3 regions of the Cupriavidus sp. H18C2 genome follow, and region 1 is predicted to be linked to each of the others. Evidence: predicted binding sites of a transcription regulator. Region 1 holds the regulator's gene; each other region holds the start of a gene.
The links. Region 1 encodes FNR, which switches genes on or off when oxygen is low (the NO sensors DNR and NnrR bind a similar motif). Its sites were predicted from a motif close to TTGATNNNNATCAA; they were not measured.
Positions count from the first base shown of each region.

Region 2: a site for FNR is predicted at 1,349-1,362, ahead of EPAKOI_RS03950 (DUF3149 domain-containing protein). Genes of this name have one in related genera too.
Region 3: a site for FNR is predicted at 1,103-1,116, ahead of hemN (oxygen-independent coproporphyrinogen III oxidase). Genes of this name have one in related genera too.

Region 1 covers NZ_CP186010.1:2,057,189-2,059,450, reverse strand. The annotation lists gene EPAKOI_RS09345 (hypothetical protein) at 1-208, shown strand, start outside; gene EPAKOI_RS09340 (hypothetical protein) at 205-450, shown strand; gene fnr (fumarate/nitrate reduction transcriptional regulator Fnr) at 535-1,260, opposite strand; gene EPAKOI_RS09330 (sulfite exporter TauE/SafE family protein) at 1,344-2,111, shown strand.
Region 2 covers NZ_CP186010.1:828,124-830,385, forward strand. The annotation lists gene EPAKOI_RS03945 (helicase HerA-like C-terminal domain-containing protein) at 1-1,039, shown strand, start outside; gene EPAKOI_RS03950 (DUF3149 domain-containing protein) at 1,125-1,277, opposite strand; gene upp (uracil phosphoribosyltransferase) at 1,388-2,038, opposite strand.
Region 3 covers NZ_CP186010.1:3,487,552-3,489,813, forward strand. The annotation lists gene hemN (oxygen-independent coproporphyrinogen III oxidase) at 1-1,040, opposite strand, end outside; gene EPAKOI_RS15925 (ABC transporter substrate-binding protein) at 1,305-2,262, shown strand, end outside.

The sequences.
Region 1 (2,262 bases):
GAACCCGAACCCCGCAAAACCCTGGTACAGGGAACCCTGGCCATGGATTCTGATGAGTGGCCCGCTGCTGGCAATGATCGGTTGCGGCGTCACGATCTGGCTGGCCAATGGCCATGCCGACATCCCCGTCGCCGACGCCGCCCGTCACGGACTGGTGGTCGAGAAAGTCGGGTCCGCGCCAACCGAACCGCCGGCGAGGCGCCCATGAGACTCCGCTGGCTGATGTGGGTGCTGTGGCCGGCGTTTCTGATGGGCGGCGCGGCCACGGCAGTCGTGTTCTCGGTTGTGGATCCTGGTGACCTGAGCTTCTTCGGCCACCCGGTGGAGGCGTCGCGGCAAGCGGTCTACACAGTGGGCTTCCTGGTGGCGTGGCTGTTCTGCGCGCTCTCCAGCGGACTTACGCTGTACACGATGCCGGTAAAGCTGAGCGATACCGATGAACTCGAATAGCGCAGTCGAACAAAAAGGCCGCTCCGGATCTGCTCTGACGCGGCCTTTGTCGTGATACGGGGCGGGCGGCAGGTGCCACGGGCCTCAGCAGGATCGGCTGTACACCTGCTTGATGGCGGCCATGTCGATCAGCTTGACGTGCCGTTGGCGGATCTGGATCAGACCGGCCTCGGCGAATCGCGAGAACAGCCGGCTGACCGTTTCCAGTTTCAGGCCAAGGTAGCTGCCGATTTCCTCGCGGCTCATGCGCAGCACGAACTCGGTGGAGGAGTAGCCGCGCGCGGAGAGTCGCTCGGACATGTTGACGAGGAACGCGGCCAGCCGCTCTTCGGCACGCATCGAGCCGAGCGTGATCAGCATGACCTGGTCCTGCGAGATTTCCTTGCTCATCAGCCGCAGGAACTGGCCTTGCAGCGAGGGCAGGTGGCCCGACAGCGCTTGCAGTTCGTCATACCGGACGACGCAGACTTCGGTGTCCTCGAGCGCCGTTGCATCGGAAGCGTGCTGCATCTCGCCGAGACCGTCGAGGCCGATGACTTCGCCGGGCAGATGAAAACCGGTGATCTGCGTGCGGCCGTCTTCCATCGTGACGTGCGTCTTCAGCGTGCCGAAGCGGATGGCATACACGGCGCTGAGTGGTTCGCCCATGCGGTACAACGTTTCGCCCTTGTGAACTCGCACACGTTCCTGCACGAGCGTGTCCATCTTCACGAGGTCCTGTTGCGACATGCCCACCGGCAGGCAAAGTTGACCCATTGCACACGTGGAACAACGGGGCGACATCTCGGTGACGGGGATGGAAGTCAACAATTGAGTGCTCGTATGAATGCGCTTGCAGCGAGGGCGCGATGCAGGCATTTTACAGCGTCGAGTGACGCAGAAGCGAGGAACAGTTGCCATTTGGTGTGCTTTTAAGCGTTTTTCTGATGGCCTTGCTCGGTGGCATGCATTGCGCCGCAATGTGTGGAGGAATTGCTATTGCTGCGGAGCAAAAACGGCCGAGCAGTGCAACGATTTTCGTACACCGTTCACGAAATCAATGGTGGGCCGAACTCTGCGTCATGCACGCCGGGCGCATCACGACCTACATGCTGCTGGGCGCGGCGTTAGGCGCCGTCGGTGCGACGGTGTGGCGGCAGGACTATCTGCCTTTGCAGCGATGGCTCTATGCGCTGGGCAGCCTGATGCTGGTGCTGACGGGCGTCTGGCTGCTGCGCGGTCGCGTGATCGGGATGGAATGGATCGAGCGAACGGCTGCGAAGGCAGCGGCACCGGTAGGGCGGCTTGCGGGCTGGTTGTCGGTCGGTCTGCCCGCCGGCTTGCGTCCATCGCAGCGGGCCACGCCGATGCTGCGCCGCTACGGCATGGGTCTCGCCTGGGGATTGGTCCCATGCGGCATGGTCTATGGCGCACTCGCGCTGGCGCTGCTGGCCGGTAACGCTGCGTCCGGAGCACTGGTGATGGGGGCCTTCGGGCTAGGCACGCTGCCGAATCTGCTGGTCATGTCGGGTATGTCCGGATACCTGCGGCAGTGGTCGCGCAAACGGGGGGTGAGGGTCGCCTCTGCCGCGCTGGTCATCGGTTTCGGTGTGCTGGGCGTGGCCCGGGCGGTATGGCTGCCTGAGACGCTGGCGCAACATGGTTTTTGCGTGGTGTTCTGAATCGGCCACAAGGCCGGGTTGCGGGCGGGACCGGGAATGCCATACAATCGCCAGAACCACGGTATCGCGCCGCACCATGTTTCTGGCGTCGCCGGACCGCTGTCCCGATCTGGGGCGCGTGTCCAGGTTTCCGGCCACTCCGGTGCACCGG
Region 2 (2,262 bases), 1.2 Mb from region 1:
GAACGCCAGCCAGTTCACCACCGAGTACGGCAATATCTCGTCGGCCTCGGTCGGGGCCATTCAGCGCGGGCTGGTGGCGCTGGAATCGCAGGGCGCCGACCGGTTCTTCGGCGAGCCGATGCTGAACCTGGAGGACTTCATCCAGACCGAGAAAGGCCAGGGCGTGATCAACATCCTGGCGGCCGACAAGCTGATGAACGCGCCGCGCCTGTATGCCACGTTCCTGCTGTGGATGCTGTCCGAGCTGTTCGAAAAGCTGCCCGAGGCGGGCGACCTGGACAAGCCCAAGCTGGTGTTCTTCTTCGACGAGGCCCACCTGCTGTTCAACGACGCCCCCAAGGCGCTGCTGGACAAGATCGAGCAGGTGGTGCGGCTGGTGCGCTCGAAGGGCGTGGGCGTGTACTTTGTCACGCAGAACCCGGTCGATATCCCGGACACGGTGCTCGGCCAGCTTGGCAACCGCGTGCAGCACGCGCTGCGCGCCTTCACGCCGCGCGACCAGAAGGCGGTCAAGGTGGCGGCCACGACGATGCGGGCCAATCCCGGGCTCGATCTGGAAAAGGCCATCGGCGAACTTGGCGTGGGCGAGGCGCTGGTGTCGTGCCTCGATGCCAAGGGCACGCCCGGCGTGACCGAGCGGGCCTGGGTGCTGGCGCCGGGCAGCCGCATCGGCCCGGCCACCGACGACGAGCGCCGCGCGCTGATTGCCGGGTCCCTGGTGGCCGGCACCTACGAGAAGACGATCGACCGCGAGTCGGCCTACGAGAAGCTGCGCGCCGACGCCGGCGCGGCTGCCAAGGGCGCGCCGGTGGATGCCAAGGCGCCGAAACCGGCCGAGGCGGGCCAGGCCGACGAAGGCGGCGGCTGGGTGGGAGAAGTCTGGGGATCGCTGACGCGCGGCACCGGCAAGACCGGCCGCGGCGATTCGATCCTGGAATCGGTGGCCAAGTCGGCCGCGCGCACGGTGGGCTCGCAGGTGGGCCGGGAACTGATCCGCGGCGTGCTGGGCAGCCTGCTTGGCGGCGGCAAGCGCAAGTAGCGGCGGCTGCCGGTCATCATCCAGAAAGAAAGCGCCCGCGCAAAACCTGCGCGGGCGCTTTCTTTCTTCCGGGCCAGTGCCGGCGCTAGTCCGATCCGCGCCGGGCCGCTTCGGCGTCCTCGCGGGCCTTGCGGGCGAACAGGCAGGCAAAGAACGCGGCCATGCCGATGATGAAGGCGATGACGGCCAGGCTGGCCAGCCCGGTCGAAGTGGTCATCAGGATTTTCAGGGCTTCCATGTGGGTGACTCCTTCTCTTGAAAGGCCGCGAACGGCTGTTTCCAGTGTGAGAGAGTCGACCCGCACAGACTTTGAGGCGCATCAAGCGCCCGGGCCCGTCCGACGCCGGATCAGTTCTTCGTGCCGAACAGGCGGTCGCCCGCGTCGCCCAGGCCCGGCACGATGTAGGCGTGCTCGTCCAGATGGCTGTCCAGCGACGCCACGAACAGCTTCACGCCCGGATGCGCCTTCTGGAAGACCTCGACGCCCTCGGGCGCGGCCACCAGCGCCACGAACGTGATGGCTTCGTCGGGCACGCCGCGGCGTTTGAGCACGTCCACCGCATGGGCGGCCGAGTAGCCGGTGGCCACCATCGGGTCGCACAGGATGAACGAGCGGTCTTCCAGGTCCGGCAGGCGCACCAGGTATTCCACCGGGCGGTGCTGCTCGTCGCGGTACACGCCGATATGGCCGATGCGGGCCGACGGAATCAGCTCCACCAGGCCGTCGCTCATGCCCACGCCGGCGCGCAGCACCGGCACGATGGTCAGCTTCTTGCCGGCGATGACCGGCGCGTCCAGCGCCACCAGCGGGGTGTCGATGCGGCGCGTGGTCAGCGGCAGGTTGCGGGTGATCTCGTAGCCCATCAGCAGCGTGATCTCGCGCAGCAGCTCGCGGAACGTGCGCGTGGACGTTTCCTTGTCGCGCATATGCGAAAGCTTGTGCTGGATCAGCGGGTGATCGAGGATAAAGAGGTTGGGAAAGCGGGAATCCTGTTTCATGGCGGGCTCGGCGAATACGGTGAGGGCCCGGCCGCCAGGCGGAACGGCGGCGGACGGGCCCGATGCAGCGCGATTGTAAAGGATGCGCGCGGCCGCGCGCCCCCGCCAGCCCTGCGCGGCCCGCCCGGCCCGGGAAAGCGGGCAACGCCGCCGGGCCGGGAACGCCGGCGCCTTTTGGCATACAATCGCCGGGTTGCGCGCGCCGGCCACGCCGGCCGCCGCCC
Region 3 (2,262 bases), 1.4 Mb from region 1:
GCGCCAATGGCCGACACGCCGAGCCCGATCTGGTCGTAGCCGGCATGCGTGGCGTAGCCCTGGAAGTTGCGCTGCAGCCAGCCCTCGCGCTGGGCCACGGCCAGGTCGTCGTCGGGCAGCGCAAAGTGATCCATGCCGATGTAGACGTAGCCTGCGGCGGTCAGCCGCTCGATGGTCGACACCAGGATGTCGAGCTTCTCGGCGGCCGGCGGCAGCGTCGCGGCGTCGATGCGGCGCTGCGGCTTGAACACGTGCGGCAGATGGGCGTAGCTGTAGACCGACAGCCGGTCGGGGCGCAGGTCGAGCACGCGATCCACCGTGGCCGCAAAGCGTGCCGTGGTCTGGTGCGGCAGGCCGTAGATCAGGTCCACGCTGACCGACTGGAATCCCAGCCGACGCGCGGCCAGCACGATGTTGCGCGTTTCCTCGTACGACTGAACGCGGTGCACGGCCTGCTGCACCTCGGGGTCGAAGTCCTGCACGCCCAGGCTGATCCGGTTGAAGCCGAGTTCGGCCAGCAGGTCCATCCGCGCGTCGGTCACGCGGCGCGGATCGATCTCGATCGAGTGTTCGCCCTCGGGCAGCAGGTCGAAGTGCTCGCGCAGCGCCGCCATGACGCGGCGCATCTCGTCCGGGTCCAGGAACGTCGGCGTGCCCCCGCCCCAGTGCGACTGCATCACCGCGCGGCGCTGGCCGAGCCGGCCGGCCACCATCGCCATTTCGCGCGCCAGATAGTCGACGTACTGCGCGCTGCGGCTGTGATCCTTGGTGATGATCTTGTTGCAGCCGCAGTAGTAGCAGATGTTTTCGCAGAACGGGATGTGCAGGTAGAGCGAGAGCGGGGCCGGCGCGTTGGCGCGGCAGTCCTGCAGCGCGCGCAGGTAGCCGGCGTCGCCGATCTCGTTGTGGAAGCGGTCGGCGGTGGGGTAGGAGGTATAGCGGGGGCCGTTACCGTCGATGCGGCCGGCCAGGCTGCGGAAATCGGCAAGCGCGCGGCGGTCGAAGGCGGTGCCGGCGACGTCGGGATTGGGGGCGGACATGGCAAAACTCTGGGTTCGCGTGGGGGGACAAACGATCCTATGCCTCGCCCGATCGCCAAACCTTGATGCCAATCAAGGTCACGGCAACCGTACGCCTGCCAGCCCCGCCGACGGGGGGCGCCAAGTCGGGTAAAAGTCACGGAAGCGTCATGAAGGGCCGATAGTCTCGCTTCCGGCCCGGTGCCGGCTCGCTTTATTGCGATGTCTGCCGGCCGCCGTTGCACCGCCTTCGCACCCCCGCTCCACCGTCACTTGCCTACTGCCATGCGCCAAGCCTTGCCGCAGTCGATCCCCTCTTGCGCCCCCGCCCAGGCCGGCCGCCGCACCGCGCTGCGCACGCTGGGCGCGCTGGCGTCCGCCGCGATGGTGCCCGCGTTCGCGCAGCCGGCGGGCCCGGCGGTACGTCGCCAGCTGGTGGTGGCGCATCTGGTCGATCGCGCCGGGCCGCAGGCCGACCAGGCGCGCGACTACCTGGCCGGCGCCAAGGTCATGTTCGATGCCTGGAACGCCTCGCCCGGCGCCGGCGGCGGCCTGCGCATCGTCCACGTGGTGCGCGATGCCGACGCCGCCAACCCGCGCGGCGCGGCCGCGCAGGCCGTGGCGCTGGCTGACAACGAGCGCGCCGAAGTGTTGTTCGGACCCGGCGACAGCCTGCTGCCGACGCTGGCGGGCGCATCCGAACTGAGCCGGCGCGGCGTGCAGATCGTGGCGCCGCTGTCCGGGCTGGCGCTGGCCGCCGACAACGTCTGGTTCACGCGCGCCGACTATCAGTCCGAACTCGATGCGGCGGTCCGCCAGTTGCGCAGCTACGGGCTCGGCAGCATCGCGCTGGCCGTGTCGCCCGACTTCGCGGCCGGCACGCTCGGCACCGGCACGCCGTGGCTGGCGCGGCTGGAGAAGGACATGGGCACGCGGGCCGTCGCGCTGGACGGCAACCTCGACGACAGCGCGCGACGCATCGCGGCAGCGCGGCCGGGCGCGGTGATCGTGGCCGGCGACACGCTGGCCTACGGCAGCCTGGGCCGCGCGCTGGCGGCGCGCAACTGGTATGGCTTCCTGGTCGGGCTGTCGGCGGTAAGCCCGTCGGCCGCGCGCGAGATCCTGGGCAGCGGCTACGCCGGCGGCATGGTCGTGACGCAGATCGCGCCGGGGCCGCAGGAATCGACGCTGCGCGTGGTGAAGGAACACGTGGCGCGCATGAAGCAGTATCTCGACGAACCGC